Regions from separate parts of the Faecalibacillus intestinalis genome, predicted to be linked through region 1. Evidence: a T-box and tRNA genes for the amino acid it is inferred to sense, from the RefSeq annotation. Region 1 holds a T-box; the other regions hold tRNA genes.
The links. A T-box is a leader RNA that pairs with one kind of tRNA and senses whether it is charged. The one in region 1 lies ahead of pheS (phenylalanine--tRNA ligase subunit alpha), so its partner is inferred to be a tRNA-Phe.

Region 2: it has a tRNA-Phe gene. The T-box ahead of pheS (phenylalanine--tRNA ligase subunit alpha) is inferred to sense a tRNA for this amino acid. The anticodon was not compared.
Region 3: it has a tRNA-Phe gene. The T-box ahead of pheS (phenylalanine--tRNA ligase subunit alpha) is inferred to sense a tRNA for this amino acid. The anticodon was not compared.

The regions. Positions count from the first base shown of each region.
Region 1 is NZ_AP024085.1:734,910-742,376, reverse strand. Features, by position in the region: gene Fi14EGH31_RS03830 (RNA-guided endonuclease TnpB family protein) at 1-1,107, shown strand, start outside; gene Fi14EGH31_RS03825 (hypothetical protein) at 1,590-2,855, shown strand; gene pheT (phenylalanine--tRNA ligase subunit beta) at 2,897-5,287, opposite strand; gene pheS (phenylalanine--tRNA ligase subunit alpha) at 5,292-6,329, opposite strand; T-box leader at 6,365-6,559, opposite strand; gene Fi14EGH31_RS03810 (GntR family transcriptional regulator) at 6,708-7,433, shown strand.
Region 2 is NZ_AP024085.1:565,431-572,897, reverse strand. Features, by position in the region: gene Fi14EGH31_RS03110 (hypothetical protein) at 1-459, opposite strand, end outside; gene Fi14EGH31_RS03105 (helix-turn-helix transcriptional regulator) at 560-1,606, opposite strand; gene Fi14EGH31_RS03100 (sensor domain-containing diguanylate cyclase) at 1,652-2,755, opposite strand; gene Fi14EGH31_RS03095 (transposase zinc-binding domain-containing protein) at 3,239-3,808, shown strand; gene Fi14EGH31_RS15665 (transposase) at 3,805-3,894, shown strand; gene Fi14EGH31_RS03085 (transposase) at 3,939-4,238, shown strand; gene Fi14EGH31_RS03080 (hypothetical protein) at 4,465-4,668, shown strand; tRNA gene Fi14EGH31_RS03075 (tRNA-Asp) at 4,821-4,897, opposite strand; tRNA gene Fi14EGH31_RS03070 (tRNA-Phe) at 4,913-4,988, opposite strand; tRNA gene Fi14EGH31_RS03065 (tRNA-Asp) at 4,995-5,071, opposite strand; tRNA gene Fi14EGH31_RS03060 (tRNA-Ser) at 5,084-5,176, opposite strand; tRNA gene Fi14EGH31_RS03055 (tRNA-Ala) at 5,190-5,265, opposite strand; tRNA gene Fi14EGH31_RS03050 (tRNA-Pro) at 5,278-5,354, opposite strand; tRNA gene Fi14EGH31_RS03045 (tRNA-Arg) at 5,362-5,438, opposite strand; tRNA gene Fi14EGH31_RS03040 (tRNA-Cys) at 5,450-5,524, opposite strand; gene Fi14EGH31_RS03035 (gamma-glutamyl-gamma-aminobutyrate hydrolase family protein) at 5,629-6,339, opposite strand; gene Fi14EGH31_RS03030 (hypothetical protein) at 6,421-6,729, shown strand; gene Fi14EGH31_RS03025 (glycogen/starch/alpha-glucan phosphorylase) at 6,748-7,467, opposite strand, start outside.
Region 3 is NZ_AP024085.1:1,597,053-1,604,519, forward strand. Features, by position in the region: gene hisB (imidazoleglycerol-phosphate dehydratase HisB) at 1-198, opposite strand, end outside; gene hisD (histidinol dehydrogenase) at 201-1,499, opposite strand; gene hisG (ATP phosphoribosyltransferase) at 1,501-2,130, opposite strand; gene Fi14EGH31_RS08710 (ATP phosphoribosyltransferase regulatory subunit) at 2,132-3,097, opposite strand; gene gdhA (NADP-specific glutamate dehydrogenase) at 3,543-4,886, shown strand; gene Fi14EGH31_RS08720 (hypothetical protein) at 4,911-5,297, opposite strand; tRNA gene Fi14EGH31_RS08725 (tRNA-Phe) at 5,326-5,401, opposite strand; tRNA gene Fi14EGH31_RS08730 (tRNA-Asp) at 5,408-5,484, opposite strand; tRNA gene Fi14EGH31_RS08735 (tRNA-Met) at 5,489-5,565, opposite strand; tRNA gene Fi14EGH31_RS08740 (tRNA-Ser) at 5,587-5,679, opposite strand; tRNA gene Fi14EGH31_RS08745 (tRNA-Ile) at 5,690-5,766, opposite strand; tRNA gene Fi14EGH31_RS08750 (tRNA-Met) at 5,801-5,877, opposite strand; tRNA gene Fi14EGH31_RS08755 (tRNA-Ala) at 5,901-5,976, opposite strand; tRNA gene Fi14EGH31_RS08760 (tRNA-Pro) at 5,989-6,065, opposite strand; tRNA gene Fi14EGH31_RS08765 (tRNA-Arg) at 6,072-6,148, opposite strand; tRNA gene Fi14EGH31_RS08770 (tRNA-Leu) at 6,156-6,244, opposite strand; tRNA gene Fi14EGH31_RS08775 (tRNA-Cys) at 6,254-6,328, opposite strand; gene Fi14EGH31_RS08780 (extracellular solute-binding protein) at 6,524-7,467, opposite strand, start outside.

The DNA.
Region 1 (7,467 bases):
TATCCAAATGATGAACAAAAAGTCATGTTTGCAAAAACTTTTGGTTGCTGTCGTTTTGTCTATAACCAATTACTCGCCCTGCAAAAACAAAGATACAAAGATGGAGAATCCCATCTTTCTAAGCTTAAATCAAATGAGTTCGCTACTCGTACATTAAAAAAAGATTATGATTTTCTCAAAGAAATAGATAAATTTGCTGTTTCAAATGCCGTTTTTCATTTAGCAGACGCCTATGACAGATTTTTTAAAAAACAAAATCATTTTCCTAAATTCAAAAGCAAAAGAAAATCTAAAAAGTCGTATACAACAAATTTTACAAACAACAATATTCTTATTGGTAAAAATGTCATAAAGCTTCCTAAAGTTGGAATGGTCAAAGCTGTTATTCATAGGTTGCCTAAAGATGATTGGAAGCTTAAATCTGTTACTGTCTCTCAAGATAGTGTCGGTAACTATTTTGCTTCCGTTCTTTTCGAATATGAACAGGAAGACATTCCATCTGTTTCCAAATCGAGTACAAATGCTATTGGACTTGACTATAAATCCGATGGACTTTATATGGACAGTAATGGGAATAAAGCAGGAGTTCATAAATACTATCGAGAAAGTCATAAGAAGCTTGCTAAACAACAAAGAAGACTTTCACGAAAAGCAGGTTCTAAAAAGAATGAAACAAAATCAAGCAACTATTTTAAACAAATGAGAAAAGTAAACAGAATCTATAGAAAAATAGCGAATCAACGTCTCGACAGTCTTCATAAGAAATCTACAGAGATAGCCAATCAGTATGATATCGTATGTGTCGAAGACTTAGATATGAAAGCTATTGGAAATAAAGGTTTTGGCAATGGAAAAGCGACCTTTGACAACGGTTATGGAATGTTTCTTAATATGCTTGAGTACAAGCTTAAAGAAAGAGGTAAATATTTTGTAAAAGTTGACAAGTGGTACCCTTCTAGCCAAATCTGTCATTGCTGTGGAAGTGTAAAAAAACTCGACCTAAAAGACCGAGTTTATACATGTGATTGTGGTTATACTGGAGACAGAGACCATAATGCAGCAATCAACATACTTACAGAAGGATTGAGGATTCTTCAGTCCTTATAGATAAATTATAAAAGTAGGCTTGGGACTAGCCAAACTTATACGCTTGTGGACACTGTGTAAGACCTATAATGTATTGTCATTAGAGGCTATAGTGGTTGAAGCAAGAAGCTCCGACTTCTAAACGAAGTGTAAGTCGGAGTAGTTCACCTCTTACAATCTTATCAAGATGATGCATTATCATCTGTAGAAGTTCAAGAATTATTCTTAAATGAAATAAAGAATATTGAAAAAGACATCATTGATTTACAAAAAGAATACCAAAATAAAAAAGATATTCTTGAAAAACTTAAAAACATAAATCAAGAATATAATCATCTCTTAAAACAAGATGATGAAGCATTAATTACGATTCATCAAGATAATTATAAAGAATATCAAGAGTATATTTTTTCAATCATTCATAAAACTTTAATGAATTTATCTCCTGATGATACTTATCGTAAAAGAGATCTTTTAAAGTCTATTGAAAGGAAACATCAACTATGAAGCATTTATCAACTTTGATTGCTGTAAAAAATCTAACTATTATTCAATTTACAAAAATAATTCAAGATTTATTTTATTTAGATGAATTTATATTAGATTCATTGATCATTCATTTAGAGAATTGCACAATTTATCATGATGAATCAGCGATTGCTTTTTGTATTCAATATCAAAATAATGATTATGAATATATTTTTAACGAAACAAAACAAAATATATATCTTTCTATTAATAAACGTAATAATCAATTTATCGATTTAATAACATATCTTAATAAATATCATTTTTTAAACAATAATCATTTTTCATATATTCAACCAAATATCAAAAATATGAATGATTTAAATCAAGTCATTGAATTTATAGAAAATAAAACAATTCTTCCTGTTATTTATTTAAATATGTCTTTAAAAGATTTTAAAAATGAGATTCTAACTGAAATTCAATCAACAGCTTATATTCTTACAAGCGAAGATAAAAATTTTCATCAAGCATTTCAAAACCATTTTCATTTAAGAAATAATAGTTATATTCTTTATTTAAATCATGAATTTCAAAAAATTTCTTTTTTAAAAAAAGAATCTCCTCAAGAATTTATTGAGAAAGTAAAAATAAAAATTCAAAGTTATGTTTTACAACGTACATATTCATTTCCTTATAATATGAAAGATTTTCAACATCATATTATTAAAAAAATAATTGAAAATCATAAAGAAAATGATTTTCTCGAAAATTCTTCTATTGAACAACAAGTCTTAGCTTTAGAAGATAAGAAAAAGAATTTACAAAAAAATATTGATGATTTAAATAATCAAATATTGATTTTAGAAAATCAAAATGAAGAATTAGGAAGTTATATTAAACAACAAGGATATTATCCTTTAATATTAAAAGAAAATGAAAAAGAATTTTACAAAGGTGAACAAAGAGATCTTCTTCTTTATCTTTTAAAAGAAGAACTTAAAAATAATCATAATCAAAAACAACAACAAATCATTCATACAATTCTTGAACAAAATCCTCCTGTTGGTAATCGAAATAGATATTTAACAGATATTTTTAACTTATTAGTCAATGAAGGTCTTTCAAAGAAATCTATTGATACTTTAAGTCGTTATGGAATTATTTTAAGTCATACAGGTAAACATCCAACAACTACTTTTTTTAATGATTCACGTTATACTATGACATTTTCTTCAACACCAAGTGATCTTAATGTTGGTAGACAATATTATCGTCAAATTAGAAAACTATTCTTTTAACTTTTCCATAAAAAAAGAGGTGTGTTTGACACCTCTTTTGATTATCCTCTAAGTACTGCTCCAAAATCTTTTTCAACAGCTTTTAAAATTTTTTCCATAGCTTCATTAATTTCTTGTTCTTTTAATGTTTTCTTATCATCTTGGAAAGTTAAATTAATAGCTACTGATTTTTTACCAGCTTCTACATGTTCTCCAACATAAACATCAAAGATGTTTGTTGCTTTAACAAGTTTATTACTTGACTTAATGATTTTTTGACAAACATCATTTGCTGGAACAGATTCATCCATTACTAAAGCAATATCTCTTGAAACTGATGGATATTGTGGAATTGGTTGATATTTTACTTTACCTGTTTTGATATTTAATAATGCAGATAAGTTTAATTCAACTACATAAACATCTTTCACATCATATTTCTTTTCCATTAGTGGATGAACTTGTCCAACGACCCCAACCACTTCATTTTGTACTTTAATATAAGCACTACGTCCAGGGTGGAATGATTGGTTATCACTTTCAACACGTTCTAAACGATAACGTGATTCATTGATTCCTAATCTTTCAAAGATTGTTTCTACAAATCCTTTAACTAAATAATAATCTGCTTTGTATGAAATTTGTTTAAATGATAACCCATGGTATTCACCAGTACATGCAATCGCAAGGTTTTGTAATTCAACACCTTTTGAATATGTTGTTGATAATTCATATAAATGAACATCTTTCATATTTCTTGATTGGTTATAATTAATGACTTGTAACAATGAACCAATAATTGATTGTCTTGTCACTGATCTTTCTTCACCTAATGGCATTGCAAGTTTAACTGGTTCTTGATCATGGAAAATATTGAAATCATGAACAAGTGATGGTGATGTTAATGAATATGTTAATGTTTCATGTAATCCCAAGTCTTTTAATAAGACTTTCATCATATGTTTCTTTTCTTGAATTTCTGTTCTTTTTCCAATTGTCATAGACATTTCTGGTAAAGTTGATGGAATGTTATCAAAACCATACATACGCACAACTTCTTCAATTAAATCTGCTGACATTGTAATATCATTACGATAAGTTGGAATTTTAACATTAAATGTATCTTCTTTTAATTCATATTTGAATTTTAATGAATTAAAGATTTCTGCGATTTCATTTGTTTGAATGTTTGTTCCAAGTAATCCATTAACTTGTTGAGTTGAAACTGAAACATATTTATCTTCAATATAAAGAGTTGTTGAAACAGTTTCATAGATTTCTTTAGCATCAGCAAGTTCTTCTAATAAATTTGCACATCTTTCTAAAATATTTAAAGAATTAGCAGTATTTAAAGCCCCTTTAATATAATGTTGAGAGGCATCTGTTAATAAATTTAAACGTCTTGCTGTTTCTCTTAAACTTGGTCCATCAAAAGTAGCTACTTCAATGACAATATTTTGTGTGTTTTCATCAATTTTAGTACTATCAGCGCCCATAACACCTGCGACACAACCAACACCATTATCTGTTGAAACAATGATATCTTGAGGTTCTAATTTATATTCTTCACCATCTAATAAGATTGCTTTTTCATCAAATCCTGTTTTTACGATAAATTCTTTTTTAGTTAATTTATCATAATCATACATATGGATTGGTTGACCTGTTTCTAACATAACATAGTTAGAAATATCAACAATGTTATTAATTGGTTTAATACCAGAAGCAAGTAATGCCGTTTTAAGCCATGCTGGTGATTCTTTTGTTGTGACACCTTTGACAAGTTTAGCCCCAAAGAATGGACATAATTCAGTTTCTACTTTAACTTCAATATTACTTCCAGCAATACCTTTTTCTTTAATGGTTGGTAAGTTAACATCTCTTTTTAAAACAGCAGCCACTTCATAAGCAAGTGAAGTTAAAGCCATACAATCCGCTCTATTTGGTGTTAAACCAATATCTAAAATCGTATCTTTTAAACCTAAATATTCTAAAGGATCTTCTCCTACAGGTGCATTTTCATCTAAAACATGAATGCCATCTTTATCTTCAGGAGATAATAAACGTTGATCTAAACCAAGTTCTGCCATCGAACAAATCATCCCGTTAGATTCTTGTCCACGAATGGTACTTTGTTTAATAACAAAACCTTCTCCTAAATCACATCCAGGATTAGCTACAATAACTTTTTGTCCAGCAGCGACATTTGGTGCTCCACAAACAATTTGTGTTACTTCTCCAGGTCTTACTTCTACTTGACAGACATGTAAATGATCACTATCAGGATGATCGATACATTCTTTGACATAACCAATTGTCATATTGTTTCCATTAGCTAATGAATGCATTCCTTCTACTTCTAAACCAATTGAAGTAATTTTATCAGCAAGTTCTTTTGGATCTTGATCATCGATTTTTACATATTTATTTAATAAATTTAAACTGACTTCCATTTTCTTACTCCTCTCTTTGGAATTGGTTTAAGAATCTTAAATCATCGTTATAGAAATCACGAATATTATCAATTCCATATTTCAACATAGCGACACGTTCAATACCAATACCAAATGCAAAACCTTGATATTCTTTACTATCAAAACCACACATATCTAAAACTTTAGGGTTAACCATACCAGCACCTAAGATTTCAATCCATCCAGTTCCTTTACACATAGCACATCCTTTACCACCACAATGATGACAAGAGATATCTACTTCTACTGATGGTTCAGTAAATGGGAAGTAAGATGGACGTAATCTAATTTCACGTTTTTCCCCAAAGAATTTTCTTGCGAAAACTTCTAATGTTCCTTTTAAATCAGCAAGCGTGATATTTTTATCAACAACAAGACCTTCACATTGCATGAATTGATGTGAATGTGTGGCATCATCATCATCTCTACGATATGTTTTACCAGGACAAATAACTTTAATAGGTCCTTTCCCTTTGGCAGCAAGTAAGGTATGTGCTTGTACTGGAGAAGTATGTGTTCTCATTAAAGTATTTTCATCAATATAGAAAGTATCTTGCATATCTCTTGCAGGATGTCCTTTTGGTAAGTTCATTAATTCAAAGTTGAAGTAATCACTTTCTACTTCTGGGCCTTCAGCAATTTGATATCCCATACCTAAAAATAATTCTTCAAGTTGAGAAACAATGATTGATAAAGGATGCATTGTTCCTTGATCTAATTTATAACTTGGTAATGATAAATCAATAGTTTCACTATTGATTTTATCAATAATAGCTTGATGTTCTAAAACTTCTTTTTTATCTTCAACTGCTTTAGATAATTCTTGTTTAACTTTATTACTTGTTTGACCAAATGTTTTTCTTTGATCAGGGTCCATATTTTTCATCGATTTCATAGCTTCTTGAATAGGACCTTTTTTCCCTAAATAAAGAACACGAATATCATTTAATTCTTTTAAAGATGAACAAGCTTCAATTTTTTCTAAAGCTTCATCTTTAATCTTTAATAATTCATTTTCCACTTTATTTCCTCCTCAAACATAAAAAAACTCATTCCAATAGGAACGAGTTGATCGCGGTACCATCCTAATTCATGTTTAAAACATGCTCTTAATTAAACATTAACGCAGTCTCACGTCACTGATTAGGTGCTCTCCATGGTGAATTCAATAAATTATCTGTAGGAGTTTCCAGCACTTCTCCCTCTCTAAAACAGCATCATCCATTTACTAATCCATATCAACGATTTATATTCCCCACTATTATATCAAATTTTCCTAACAAAACAAGTCTCTTTTAAAAGCATATTTTCATATTTTTTCATATTTCTGAAATCGCCTACATAATAATTGTATATACATTTATAAATATGGTATAATCGATATGTAAGAGGTAAAAAAATGTCAAAGAATCCAAAATATATAAAAATAATGAGTGATTTAGAATCACAAATCAAAAACAACGAATTAAATCCTGGTGATCAAATTCCAACAGAAAAAAATCTATGTGAAATGTATAATGCGTCTAGAATGACTGTTAATAAAGCTATTATGATGTTATGTGAAAAACGTCTCGTTGAAAGAATTGCTGGAAAAGGCTCATTTGTGAAAGATTATCGAACAATAAAAAATTTACAGCTTGGATCTACTGGAAGTTTTACAGAAGATATGATTTCGACTGGCAAAGTACCCGGAGCAAAACTAATTGGATATAAACTTGTTAAAGGCAAAGAAGTTCCTCATGTAAGAGATGCTTTAAAACTATCAGATGAAGACTTTATCCACTATTTTGTACGTCTTAGAACCGGTGATAATATTCCAATAGCAATTAGTTATACTTATCTATCAACGCATATCATTCCATCTCTAGACATCCAGGTCTTAGAAAACTCTCTTTACAAATATATAAAGAAGCTTGGGTATCAAATTCAAGGTATTGATGCACAATATTCAGCTGTTATGCCAACAAAAAAACAAAAAGAGTTATTAAAGGTTGACAATATAGCTCTTTTTAAAAGTCAACATGTTACTTTTTTATCAGATGGAACTCCTTTCGAATATATTTCTACCTATTATCGAGGAGATCAATACACATATTCATTAAAAACAATCTTTAAAGATAATTAAATAACAATTCTCATTTAATGGATTATTTTTATGT
Region 2 (7,467 bases), 170 kb from region 1:
AAGTATCCATATGACATAGGTCTTTTTCATTCCATCATAGTTTCTATAATCATATTCCTTTCCATTTTGACTGGTAATCATTCTTGAAAGATAATCATTTCCTCTTGTTAGCAGGGCATATCCGGGATTCTCTACATTTTGTATCTCTACATCTAGATAAATTCTTTTCATTGTTCCATCAGCTTGTGGCAGATTGATACAGCAGAAATAATCAAATTCCACTCTTCCATGATGAGCAATATCGATGACATTATTTAGCTGTTGGAAATAAGAATTTCCTTCCCGATCCTTCTTTTCTTTAATAAGTTCAATGATTTCTTCTAAAGATACATCCTTAGCTTCTTTAATAAATCCTTTAATGATTCTTCCTAAGATTTCAGGATGTCCTAATATTCTTTTACAGAGTTTATCAATCATAATAATATGATCATTTGATGTGATTTCTAGTACTTTGTCCATATAATTTTTCCTCCTATTATTATATAGACAATTTTTGGATGTTTTTCTTTTTATTTTTTTAAAAAAGTAAAAAAATAACAATAAATAATTGTTTTTATTGTTATTTCTTTGGTTTAATAGTTAAAATGTTATTTTCTTGTAATAAAGAGAGTTGATCTATATTTTTAAATAAATATATGCTTTGTTGATTTTCTTTATCTATATCAAGATATTCATCTTGATATAGATGATGATCATTTATTAAATGTTGAATCAAGGCAATTTGTTTTTGATCCAAATGCATTCTTTGTTCTTTATTTTCCTTATTATATTTCAAGTTTTTTTGAAATTGTTTACGATAAACACTTGGTGTAATCCCATATAAATCTTTAAATGCTTGACTATAAGCCTTTGCAGACATTCCACAAGAAAATGCAATCTCATCAATTGAATCCTTTCCTGCTAACAGTTTTTCTAATGAATGTCGTATTCTTACCATTGATAAATATTTTACAAAACTAACACCTGTATATTTTTTAAATAAACGTGAAGCATAGGAGATACTAAAAGAAAGATTTTGAGCAACATCTTCTAAATGAATATCTTCTTGGTAATGTTGATCAATGAATAAAATAGCTTTCATATAATTTTCATGATTTTTAGAAGAAAGTGGTAAATTTTCTAAAGAGAATTCTTGATTCTGACTAATCATGTAAATTAATTTTGATATTACTAAATTTAATAAATAGATGTTATCTTTGTTTTCAATAAAATGTAAAAGTAAGATGCCTAATTGTTGTTTTATTTGAAATAATAGAGATTTATTTTGATTTTCTCTACAAATAAGAGATTGAAAACTATGATCTATATCTCCTACCATATAATGAGGTAAATAAGAAAAATCAATATGTAATGTTAAAATAATACTTTCTTTTTCATTCATCTTTAACATATGAATATCATTAGGAGCAATAATAGCTAATTCATGTTCATAAATAACAGTCGACATTTTTTCTGTAATAACTTCATAACTTCCTTTTAAAACATAAGAAATTTCTAAAGAAGATTGTCTTGAAAAAACTTGTCGATCAAATTGATTAATACTTAGACTTAATGGATATTCAAATTTTTGACCAGAAAAGTCATAATAATAATTCATATTTTGCATAGTCTCATCTCTTTTCATTAACATTATTATATCATAAAAAAATGGTTAGCTTTCAATACCAACCATTTCATTTTCATAAAAATTTGCTTTATTTTCATACATTTTAGTATCTGCTTCTTTGATGAGTTCATCAACATCGTTTATATTATAGCACCAAGAAACACCTACAGAACACGAAATACCATTTTGTTCTAAATACTTCTTTGATTGTTCAACTTGCTTTATAAAACTAGCTTCTTTAACATCTACTGAAAGAACAACAAATTCATCCCCACCAAAACGATAAGCTTTTCTAGGAAAACACTCATTAATCAAATAAGCAGTTTTCTTTAAAACGGCATCACCTTCTAAATGTCCTTGTAAGTCATTGATCTTTTTTAATCCATTTAAATCAAAATAAGCAATACCAATATCCTTATTTTGACTTTCTTTAATCTTATCAATTCGTTCTATCAAAGCATTACGATTAAAAATATGCGTCATTGAATCTAAATAACTCATTGTTTTTAATTTTTGTTCCTGTTGTTTTCTATTCATACTCTCAGAAACAAAGAAAACAACCGAAGATAATAAGCTACTATTATCACATCTTCTTCGTAGATTATCAACACCCAAAAATCCAGTAATAATTTCATTTTCTATCAAAGGCGCTGCAATAAGACTCGTTATATTTTGTAATTTTAAAAGACGATAGGTTTCAGAATTTTTATCAACCTCATCTTCTAAACTTTTTAAATAAAATGTTCCATCAACCTTAAAACGATCTAACCAATATTGAATAGTTTCTAAAGAAACATTTTGCAAATTATTTATTTCCGGAGTTGCCCCTTCTTCTGTATACTCAAAAAGATTAGATGTCGTATTTTGTTCATAGTCTATTTGAAAAATATAGGCACGATCACCTTGAAAAAACTCAGTAATAAGACATAACAAATCATTAATAGCATCATCGATTTCACTATGATAAGTTAAAGCGTGAATACATCTATTTAATGTCGTTGCTGCAAGTAAAGATTCTTTTAATTCTATTTGACTTTTTTCATACTTTTTTGACATTCGATAATAAACAATTGCAAAAATCATCACAAGTAATAAAACAAGCATAAAAATAACAAGTAATGGATACCTTTTTATTGCTTCAACTACCATACTAGCACCCCCTTTCATTAAAAATTTTATTTTAGATTATTATATTCACATGTCAATTAAAAAAATGTCGGTTTTAGACTAAATAATTTTATAGGTTTTCCTACATTTTTATTTTATTCTTTACAGCAACCATCAATATTTATTACAAATATAAGTGTCTGCTGCAAATACATTAGCAGGCACTTGTGTAAAGATTATCATAACGTAAGTATACTTGCCATTATTTTACTTATCCTTACATTCATTTTTTCTTTTTTTGCTCTGGTATTTAAAATAGATTATAGTAAATAATTCCATGTACATCTTTATTTTACTATTTATGGCACCTTATTTTTAAATTAGGTGTGAAATGTCGTTTTTGAGGTGTGAAATGCAAAAAATAAATATCATATTTTTATGATAAAAAAGGGATAAATTTTGTCCACATGGTAATAATCTTTGAAGATTATTACCTTTTTCTTTAAAATGTTAGTTGGTGATTTTATGATTGATGATACTAACTATGCTGACTGCCTTGCTTTATACAATTTTAGTCATGTCGATAAGATCAAAGGCAAGGAATCTTTTTCCTATATCTTTAATGACAATATCAACTATATCCGTTCTCTTTATAATAGAGGTAAGATCAGAAATGTTACCTATGATACCATCCAGAAAACTATTCTTTATGGTTCTATCTATCTTGGCTATGATCTTTTTGTCTGCCCTCATTGCGGCAACGAATCTATCGTTCCTCACAAATGTCACTCCAAGCTCTGTACTTCTTGTGGCTCTAAAGAGGCTAAATTGCGTGCTGTCCATATTTTCTCTATCGCTCTCGATGCCAAGCACCGTCATATTGTCTTTACCATTCCAAAACATCTAAGAAGTTATTTTATTAAAGACAGATCCCTTTTGAATCTTCTTTTTATTGGTGCCAGAAACACCCTTGCCTGTGTTTTTAATGATGCAAAGTACAGAAAAATCAAAAAGAAAAAGCTCTTTATTAAAAAAGCAAATTCCCCTACTCTTATAAAAATAACAGAAACAAAATCGTTTTCGGTTCTGTTTTGACTTTACATACTTTTGGCAGAGATTTGAAATGGAATCCCCATATCCACTGCCTTGTTTGTGAAGAAGCTTTTGATACAAAAAAATAAAATGAAGAACTTTTATTTCCTGTGAAAAACTCAGAAAGACTTGAATGTATCAAATCCTTGATCTTCTCTCAAAACAAGAACTTGAGAGTTTCAATTATCTCAAACAACGTTTCTATAAAGAACTTGTAAACGGCTTTTATGTCTACGCCAAAAAGAAAGAAAAAGACAATGATGACAATAACGTTGATGATTGCGTCAACTACATTACCAGATACACTTCTAGACCTCCCATGGCTGAAAACTGCATCAAATATGAAGATGACAAAAAGATGATCAGATGGTGGTACAACCGTCATGAGGGTGAAAAATATATCGAAGTATATGAAAGTGTTGAAAACTTTTAAATGGTCAGATACTATGGCTTCTATTCAAACAGGAATAAAAAGTATATGAACTTTATGGTATAAAAAAGAAAAGACGTATCAAAAATTTGAAAGAAAGAAAAAAAATTTAAAAAACAAACTTGACCATCTAAAATACCGCACACATGTGATAGAATCATTTCAAAAAAATACTCTTTTATGTTCATGTGGCAATCTTATGAAATGTGAATATACATAGGTACCCCTAATGACAGACTCTACAGTGAAAAATGCATCAATGATTGCAGAAGATACACTTATCAAAATGAAACATACTGCTTGTGGCCATATTGCCAATGTTCCTAACTGGATCGTTGGTGAATTGGCAAAAGAAGACAGAATGTCCAGTAAACATGATGAAGTTGAAATAGAATGTCCTGTATGCAATGATCCTAGGAGAAGAATCAAATAACCACTGTATGATTGCAGGATAAAAAAATTTATACCAGATCACACAAATATGTCATGGTATTTTAGTATGAATTTTTATATGCTATTTCCCACGCATTCAAATTCTTAATAAACAAAAAAAGAGTCATGAATGACTCTCTTAATTACAATTACTGGCGGTCTGGACGGGACTCGAACCCGCGACCTCCGCCGTGACAGGGCGGCATTCTAACCAGCTGAACTACCAGACCAGTAATCTATTTAAATGGTGGTTCCGGGCGGAATCGAACCACCGACACGAGGATTTTCAGTCCTCTGCTCTACCGACTGAGCTACGGAACCATTAATTGGCGGTCTGGACGGGACTCGAACCCGCGACCTCCGCCGTGACAGGGCGGCATTCTAACCAACTGAACTACCAGACCAAAAAATAAAAATGGCGGAGATTGAGGGATTCGAACCCCCGCAGGACGTTAATCCTCTGCTGGTTTTCAAGACCAGTCCCTTCAGCCAGACTTGGGTAAATCTCCGTAATAAATAAATTGGTGGAGCCAAGCGGGATCGAACCGCTGACCCCCTGCGTGCAAGGCAGGTGCTCTCCCAGCTGAGCTATGGCCCCAATTTTTATAAATGGTCGGGAAGACAGGATTTGAACCTGCGACCCCCTGGTCCCAAACCAGGTGCACTACCAAGCTGTGCTACTTCCCGAAAAAAATGGCGCGCTAGGCAGGAATCGAACCCACAACCTCTTGATCCGTAGTCAAGCACTCTATCCAGTTGAGCTACTAGCGCATTTTCACAAATGGAGGTTCCTACCGGACTCGAACCGATGATGACAGAGTTGCAGTCTGTTGCCTTACCAACTTGGCCAAGGAACCATCCCTTGCTTTTTATTAACTTAAAGCTTGTTCATTATACTAATATATCAGCATAAAGTCAATACACATTTACTGTTTTTATAGCTTTTTATAATTTTTTATAATTATTTTTTGCAATTATCCACAAAATCTTTAAATAGTTTTAAATGATCATCACTTTTTTTATAAATCATTTCTGAATGCCATTGATATCCTATCACATACTTTTTATCTGGTAGATAAACAGCTTCTACTAATCCATCATCAGAATAAGCCATTGGCTTTAATGCTGGAGCAAGTTGACAAATAGCTTGATGATGACAACTATTCACCATTAAAGTTTCTTGATTTAAGATGTCTTTTAAAGGTGTATTTTCAACAATTTTTACTTGGTGACTTGGATGATCATAAGGAGCAGGTTGTCGATGAATACATGTAGGATGAAATTGTTGATCTAAATCTTGATAGAGTGTTCCACCTAAACATGCATTTAATAACTGAATACCTCTACATATTCCTAAAACAGGCTTATCGGCCTCTAAAACATATTTTAATAGCTTTGGTTCCATTTCATCTCTTTTTTGATTTAATTTTCCGCAATATTCTGCTTTTGCTTGATGATAAAGTTCAGGATTTAAATCATCCCCTCCCGCAAAAATAAATCCATCAAAATAATGAGCCGTTTTTTTTAAAGAAACATCATCATTAACTAAAGAAAGCATAACAGGAATACCACCTGCTTCAATAACCCCATCCATATACCCTGGATGCATCCATAAACTATCTCTTTCTTGATCATATAAAGGAACAATCGCAATTACTGGTTTATTCATCATAAGTACCTCTTTTTCATCGTTTTTTAGCATTATAACACAACTTATTATTTTATGCTATAATAAAAAACGAGGTGAAAAAAAATGATTGATCAAGAACAAGCTGCTAGAACATTGATCAATTTGATTGATGTTGTTCATCAAGAAAATTGGGTCTTATTAAATAAGGAAGATATGGCAAGTAAAACCGAAGAGTATTACATCAACTTCTTTAAAGAACATCATTTAGAAGAAGCAATCGATGAAATTAAAGCTGTGACAGAAAAAAACAAATCTTTTTTTCAAAGATTTGTTAATCATGAAGAAGTTGACGCTAAAGAAATGCGTGATTTTATGGAACCTTATCGTTTTATCAAAAGTAAATATATATTAAAGAAAAGCTCAAAGTCCTAAGACCTTGAGCTTTTATAATTAAAATTTACATTTTTCTAAATGCCAAATATCTTCTACATATTGTTCAATTGTACGATCAGATGAGAAGAATCCACTCTTAGCAATATTTACTAAGCAAATTCTAGCCCATTTAGCACGATCTTGATATAATTCTACAACATGTCTTTGTGCATTAGCATATGATTCGAAATCAGCTAATAAGAAGTATTCATCATTTTTATTCATTAATTCATCATGAATAATTTTAAATTCTTCTGGATTACTTGAGAAAGTACCATTAGTTAATGAATCGATAGCACGACGGATTTTTAAATCATTATTATAATAATCCCATGCACGATATTGATTATTCGCTTTTAAATTCTTCACTTCTTCATCTTTTAAACCAAAGATTTCACAATTATCTAATCCTACTAATTCAGAAATTTCTACGTTAGCTCCATCTAAAGTACCTATAGTAATAGCTCCATTCATCATGAATTTCATATTACCAGTACCACTTGCTTCTTTACCAGCTGTAGAGATTTGTTCTGAAACATCAGCTGCAGGCATGATTTTTTCTGCTAAAGTAACTCCATAGTTTTCTAAGAAAACAACTTTTAAGTATTTATTTGTTTCAGGATCATTATTAACTACATCTCCAACTGCATTAATTAATTTAATAACTTTTTTAGCGAAGTAATAAGCACTTGCTGCTTTTGCTCCAAAGATGAAAGTATGTGGATAAATACGGAAATC
Region 3 (7,467 bases), 860 kb from region 1:
GCTATGATGACTATCTACTTCTAAATCACCATGACAAATCATTTTGATATCCATTTCACTATGGAAAGCTAGCAAAGTCAACATATGATCAAAAAAACCAATCCCTGTTTGAATCTCTGCTTTCCCTGTACCATCTAAATTAATTTCTAAACTAATTTGTGTTTCATTTGTATTTCTTTCTAGTTTAGCTTCTCTCATGATTATTCCTCCTCAAAACGTACAGCAATACTATTTGCATGAGCATCTAAACCTTCACTTTTTGCGAAAGTTTGAACATCATCTTTAAATGTTTCTAAAACACCTTTTGGATAATAACTATAAGATGAATATTTAACGAAATCATAAACACCTAGCGCTGAATAGAATTTAGCTGTTCCTCCTGTTGGTAAAACATGGTTTGTTCCTGACATATAATCACCTAGAGGTTCTGGTGAATATTCTCCAAGGAAAATAGAACCTGCATTTTTAATATAAGGAAGTGTATTGACTGGGTTTTCAACTAAAACTTCTAAATGTTCTGGCGCTAAATAATTAGATACTTCAAAAGCTTCTTTTAAGTCTTTTACAAGAATTGCTCCTCCATAATTTTGAAGAGATTCTTCAATAATTTCTTTACGTGATAAATAAGCCATTTGTCTTTTGAGTTCAACATTGACTTTTTCAACAAGTTCTTTACTTGTTGTTACAAGCATTGCACTAGCAAGTTTATCATGTTCTGCTTGTGACATTAAATCAGCAGCAATATATTTAGGATTTGCATTTTCATCAGCAATAACTAAAACTTCGCTTGGACCTGCCACCATATCAATATCGACAACCCCATAGCTTAATTTTTTAGCTGTCGCAACAAAGATATTTCCTGGTCCTACGATTTTATCTACTTTTTCAATTGTTTCTGTTCCATTAGCGATAGCAGCAACCCCTTGTGCTCCCCCAAATTTATAAATAGTATCTACTCCTGATACTTTAGCAGCTGCGATAATTACAGGATTAACTTTGCCATCTGCTTTAACCGGTGTAATAATGACTAAATCTTTAACTCCAGAAAGTTTTGCAGGAATGGCATTCATTAAAACCGTTGAAGGATAGGCAGCTGTTCCACCTGGAACATATAAAGCAACTCTTTTAATTGGTCTTACCATTTGTCCCATGATCACTCCGTTATCTTTATATAATGACCATGATTTATCAATTTGATTTTTATGGAATTCTGTAATTTGTTGTTTTGTTCTTTCAAGGATTCTTATGTAATCTTGATCCACTTGTTTTAAAGCTTCTTCTTTTTCTTGATTTGAAACAACGAAATCATTTTCATCTTTAATTTGATAACCATCAAATTTTCGACAATAGCTGATCAAGGCTTGATTTCCATTTTTTCTAATATCATTAATAATATCATTTACAGCATTATTAACTTCTATCGAAATTTCTTCTTTTCGATTATTTAATTTTTGTGCAATTCCTTTTAAATTCCCATCATACTCAATTACTTTAAGCATCTTAATTTCCCCCTATTACTTTTTCTAATTGATTTACAATATTCATAATTTCATCCTTCTTAAATTTAAAAGCTACCTTATTAACAATCATTCTTGTTGAAATATCGCTTACTTTTTCAATTACTTCTAGACCATTTGCTTTAAGAGTTGAACCTGTTTCCACAAGATCAACAATGGCATCAGAAATACCTGTCACTGGTCCAAGTTCAACTGACCCTTCTAATTTAATAATTTCCACATCTTCTTGTTTAGAAGCAAAATATTTCTTCGCAACATTTGTATATTTGCTGGCAATCTTTTTACGACGATTAAATACTTTATTTCGATATTCTGGATAAGCAGCTACTGCGAAATAACATTTTCCTATTTCCAAATCTAGAAGTTCATAGTAATCTTCAAAATCCACATCATCCAACGTATCCTTTCCTACAAAACCAATATCAACAATCCCATGTTCCAAAAATGTAACAACGTCATTGGGTTTACCAAAAATCATTGAAATTCCATCTTTTGTTTCAATTAATAATTCTCGATCTTTATTAAAAATAGGATCCATATCAAAACCTGCTTCTGCAAGCAGTTTACATACTTGTTTTTCGATTCTTCCTTTAGTAATAGCTATTTTAATCATGTTACTCTCCCTCTTTTTCAATGGCTTTTAAAATATGATTCATATGAAAGCAGAACCCAACAGCTGTTTTATCAACATTAAATCTAGGAAGCAAATCATCATAACGTCCTCCTGATAAAATTGGATTTGCACTTTGATCACTATATCCTTTAATCATAAAGCCTGTATAATATTTCATGGTTGGAACCATTCCTAAATCAAAAATAATTCCTTCTTTACTATCTAATGATTCATAAAGATCTTTTAATTCTTGTAATGCCCCTAACAAAACAGAATCTTGACATTTATCCATCATTTGATGAAGTAAATCAATATTTCCAAAGCATGTTGGTAAAGATAACAGCAATTGATTTAAGCTTTCTTCAAAATCATTTTTTGAAATAAAACGTTTCATTTCACTAATATCTCTTAATCTTAAAATATCTTCAAGTTCATTTCTTTGGTTTCCAACTAATTCTAATAAACGATTATAGAATTTAGCAGAACCTAATTCCAAAAGAATATTTTTTAAAGAAATCCCTGGTAATGATTCTTGAATCATTGTCATGACTTCCTTATCTCCTTGAAGCCCAGGTTTATTCATTAACTCTACACCACCTTGGAAAAACTCACTACTTCTTCCTTTATGCATTGTTTCTTTACGATAAACTTTTCCAAAATAACTATAGCGTGCTTCACCTGTATTGGCACTATTGGCATATAATCTAGCTAGTGGTATTGTGAAATCTAAACGCATGGCAACGTTTTTACCTTCGTGATTGATATATTGAAACATCTTATCAACAGTAAAACCACAATCTAGTTTTGTATATAAATCAACATATTCAAATGACGGCATTAATACTTCATTGTATCCATAATTTGAAAAAACATGTCGTAAATGATTTTCAATTTCCCTTAATTTTTCAACATTGGTAATAATTGCATCTATACTCTCTTCAGGTATTAAATATTTAAACTCTTCCATAAAAATCCCCCTTTATAAAAAAAACGAGTCATCTAATGACTCGTTTCAACATCATTAGATACAGCTTAATTGTGATAGACAAAATGGGCTGTATCATAAATGATATAACCCTACTTTTTCCAATGATGGTGATGTAATTGTGTGTTATTTAGTATTTTCATAGTAATCACCTCTTGTTGTGCTTTATTCTAGCATAGATTGTATACAAAGAAAAGATGATTATGTATTTTTATGAAATATTTTATACTTTAAATACTTTATTGTATGCAAATCATAAATTGTAATTTTTAATTTTTTGATAATTGATTGTATACAATTTTTATCGTGATAAAACACGTTGTGTAGTATTTTTATTATCACGATAACTTATTTATATGATAACTTTTTCTTAATTTATTCATTTATTATTATTAAAGATGTATGATAGCCCTAGGAGGATATAACAATGGAATATATTGAAAGAGTATTAACAAACTTAAAAGCTAAAAATACTGATCAACCTGAATTTATCCAAGCTGTTGAAGAAGTATTAGAAAGCTTAGAACCAGTAATCAAAGCTCATCCTGAGTATGAAGATATGGCTATTTTAGAAAGATTAACTGAACCAGAAAGAACTTTAATGTTTAAAGTACCTTGGATGGATGATCAAGGTAAAGTTCAAGTAAACAGAGGATATCGTATTCAATTCTCTAGTGCTATTGGACCTTATAAAGGTGGTTTAAGATTCCACCCTTCTGTTAACCTTGGAATTATTAAATTCTTAGGATTCGAACAAATTTTCAAAAACTCATTAACAACACTTCCTATTGGTGGTGGTAAAGGTGGCTCTGATTTCGACCCACAAGGTAAATCAGATGCTGAAGTTATGAGATTCTGTCAATCATTCATGACTGAATTATATCGTCACATTGGACCTAGCGTTGACGTACCTGCTGGAGATATCGGTGTTGGTGGTAGAGAAATCGGATATTTATTTGGACAATACAAACGTATTAAAGATGCTTATGAAAACGGTGTTTTAACTGGTAAAGGAATGACTTATGGTGGTTCATTAATTAGACCAGAAGCTACTGGGTTTGGTGCTGTATACTATGGCAAAGAAGTATTAGCTCATTTCAACGATACTTATGAAGGAAAAACAATTGCTGTTTCTGGATATGGTAACGTTGCTTGGGGTGTATGTATCAAAGCTAAAGAATATGGAGCAAAAGTTGTTTCTATTTCTGGTAGAGATGGATACGTTTATGATCCTGATGGAATCAATACTGATGAAAAAATTGATTTCTTATTAAAAATTCGTTCATCAAATGATGTTAAATTAAAAGACTATGCTGAAAAATTCGGATGTGAATTCCATCCTGGTGAAAAACCATGGGGATTAAAAGTGGATATGGCTTTCCCTTGTGCTACTCAAAATGAAATTGGTGAAGAAGAAGCTAAACAATTGATCGCTAATGGATGTAAATACATCATCGAAGGTGCTAACATGCCAAGTACACCTGAAGCAATTGCTTACTTTACAGCAAATGGTGGTACTTTAGGACCTGCAAAAGCCGCTAACGCTGGCGGTGTTGCTGTTTCAGCATTAGAAATGTCTCAAAACTCTATGAGATATAACTGGACAAGTGAAGAAGTTGATGAAAAATTGCATAATATCATGAAATCAATTTTCAACAACTCTGTTGCTGCTGCTGAAAAATATGGATTAGGATTTGACTTAATCAAAGGTGCTAATATTGCTGGTTTTGAAAAAGTAGTAGAAGCTATGATTTCTCAAGGAATCTATTAATAAACAAAAAGAATGGACAGGAGATTAAATCTCTTGTCCATTTTTATATTGATTAAATTTTTTATCTAATTCTTCATAAAATGATGTAGCGTTTACTAAATAAATATTTTTTGTATGATTATTAAATTGTAATTCAATTCGATGTTTTGAATTAAGTGAATATGCTGTTAAATCCTTAAATTCAATCATTTGAGGCATAAAACCGATCCCCTTAAAGAAATATACTAATAAACCATCTTCAAAAACAGAAGCGTTAAAACGTATTAATAAAGTAGGAAGTACCCCTAACGCTAGTAATAAAACAACCACTAATTTCATTCGATCATAACGAAAATGAATTCCACTAAACACACATAAAATAACCAAAATAATTGAAATAGCGACCATTCTTAAATCTTTATATTTAAACATAACTTTTCTCCTTTAAAGATAAAAAAAATGGTGGTTCCGGGCGGAATCGAACCACCGACACGAGGATTTTCAGTCCTCTGCTCTACCGACTGAGCTACGGAACCATCATTTGGCGGTCTGGACGGGACTCGAACCCGCGACCTCCGCCGTGACAGGGCGGCATTCTAACCAGCTGAACTACCAGACCATTTTGGTTGCGGGAGAAGGATTTGAACCAACGACCTTCGGGTTATGAGCCCGACGAGCTACCAGACTGCTCCATCCCGCGATATTAAGTTTTTTTAATAAATGGCGGAGATTGAGGGATTCGAACCCCCGCAGGACGTTAATCCTCTGCTGGTTTTCAAGACCAGTCCCTTCAGCCAGACTTGGGTAAATCTCCGCAATAGTAATGGTGGACCCTGTAGGACTCGAACCTACGACCGATCGGTTATGAGCCGATAGCTCTAACCAACTGAGCTAAGGGTCCGCAGTATATGCCCTATAGGCACCTTAAATAAAAATGGTAGCGGGAGGGGGATTCGAACCCTCGACCCTCCGGGTATGAACCGAATGCTCTAGCCAGCTGAGCTATCCCGCCATAATATTTTTTATTAAATTAATTGGTGGAGCCAAGCGGGATCGAACCGCTGACCCCCTGCGTGCAAGGCAGGTGCTCTCCCAGCTGAGCTATGGCCCCAATTTTTATAAATGGTCGGGAAGACAGGATTTGAACCTGCGACCCCCTGGTCCCAAACCAGGTGCACTACCAAGCTGTGCTACTTCCCGAAAAAATGGCGCGCTAGGCAGGAATCGAACCCACAACCTCTTGATCCGTAGTCAAGCACTCTATCCAGTTGAGCTACTAGCGCATATCAATGGTGCCCAGGGCCGGAGTCGAACCGGCACGGATTTTAAGGTCCGCAGGATTTTAAGTCCTGTGCGTCTACCAATTTCGCCACCTGGGCATTCATTAATGGAGGTTCCTACCGGACTCGAACCGATGATGACAGAGTTGCAGTCTGTTGCCTTACCAACTTGGCCAAGGAACCACTTCTTTATTTTGCTTCGCGTCTCTTATCACGCTGCCCCATTATTATATGCTATAAAAAATTTTTTTGCAATAGTTTTTTATAATTTTTTACAATCTATTTTTTATGGATTTAAAATTCTATACGTATATTCATCGTTTTTTTGATTTTATTTTTTAAAAAAAATTCTATGAGAAAACTCTCATAGAACTTTTATTATTCACTTTTAGCATTAGAGGCTGCGATTTTTACTTTAGCCCAATAATTAGCCATTATCTTTCTTGTTTCAGCATTATAGTTAAAGACTTCATCATATTTATTTGTTCTAATTGGATTATAAGCATTAATTCCTTTAAAGTCATTTTGCGCTAAATCGTTCATAACTTCCGTGTTTGGTGAAGTATACCCTACATAAGATGAATTACCATAAGCTGCTTCATAACTTGAAACATAATTAATGAATTCATGTGCTAAATCTACATGTTTTGAACTTTGTGGAATAACCATAGCATCACACCATATATTTGTCCCTTTATTTGGCATGTAATAACCAATATTTTCATTTTCTGACATGACATATGTCGCATCCCCTGAATATATTAATCCTAAAGCTTTTCTAGCTTGAGCCATATTATCAATAATTTCATCCGTTACAATTTCTGGTGACATCGTATTAACACACTCTAAAAGCCAATTATAAGCTTCTGCAAGCTCTTTTTCATTATCAGTATTCATAGAATAGCCAAGTGCTTTTAAAGCCATCATAAATGAATCTCGTTCCGAATCGTATAAATAAATGTCTCCTTTATATTTTTGATTCAAGAAAATATTAAAACCTTGTTCTTTTAAATCTTTTTCACTTACTTTTGTTTTATCATAAACGATTCCTACACTTCCCCAAAAATAAGGAACAGAATATTCATTATTCGGATCATAAGATAAATTTTTAACAGAATCATTAATATCTTCTAAGCAAGTGATTTTATCTTGATCTAATGGTTGAATAAGCTTTTCTTGTTTTAATCTTTCAATCATATAATCACTTGGAATTAAAACATCATAAGCTTCACCATTAGCTACTTTAATATACATTTGTTCATTCGAATCGAATAAATCCATAACTACTTTGCATCCCGTTTGTTTTTCAAAATTAGAAAGCA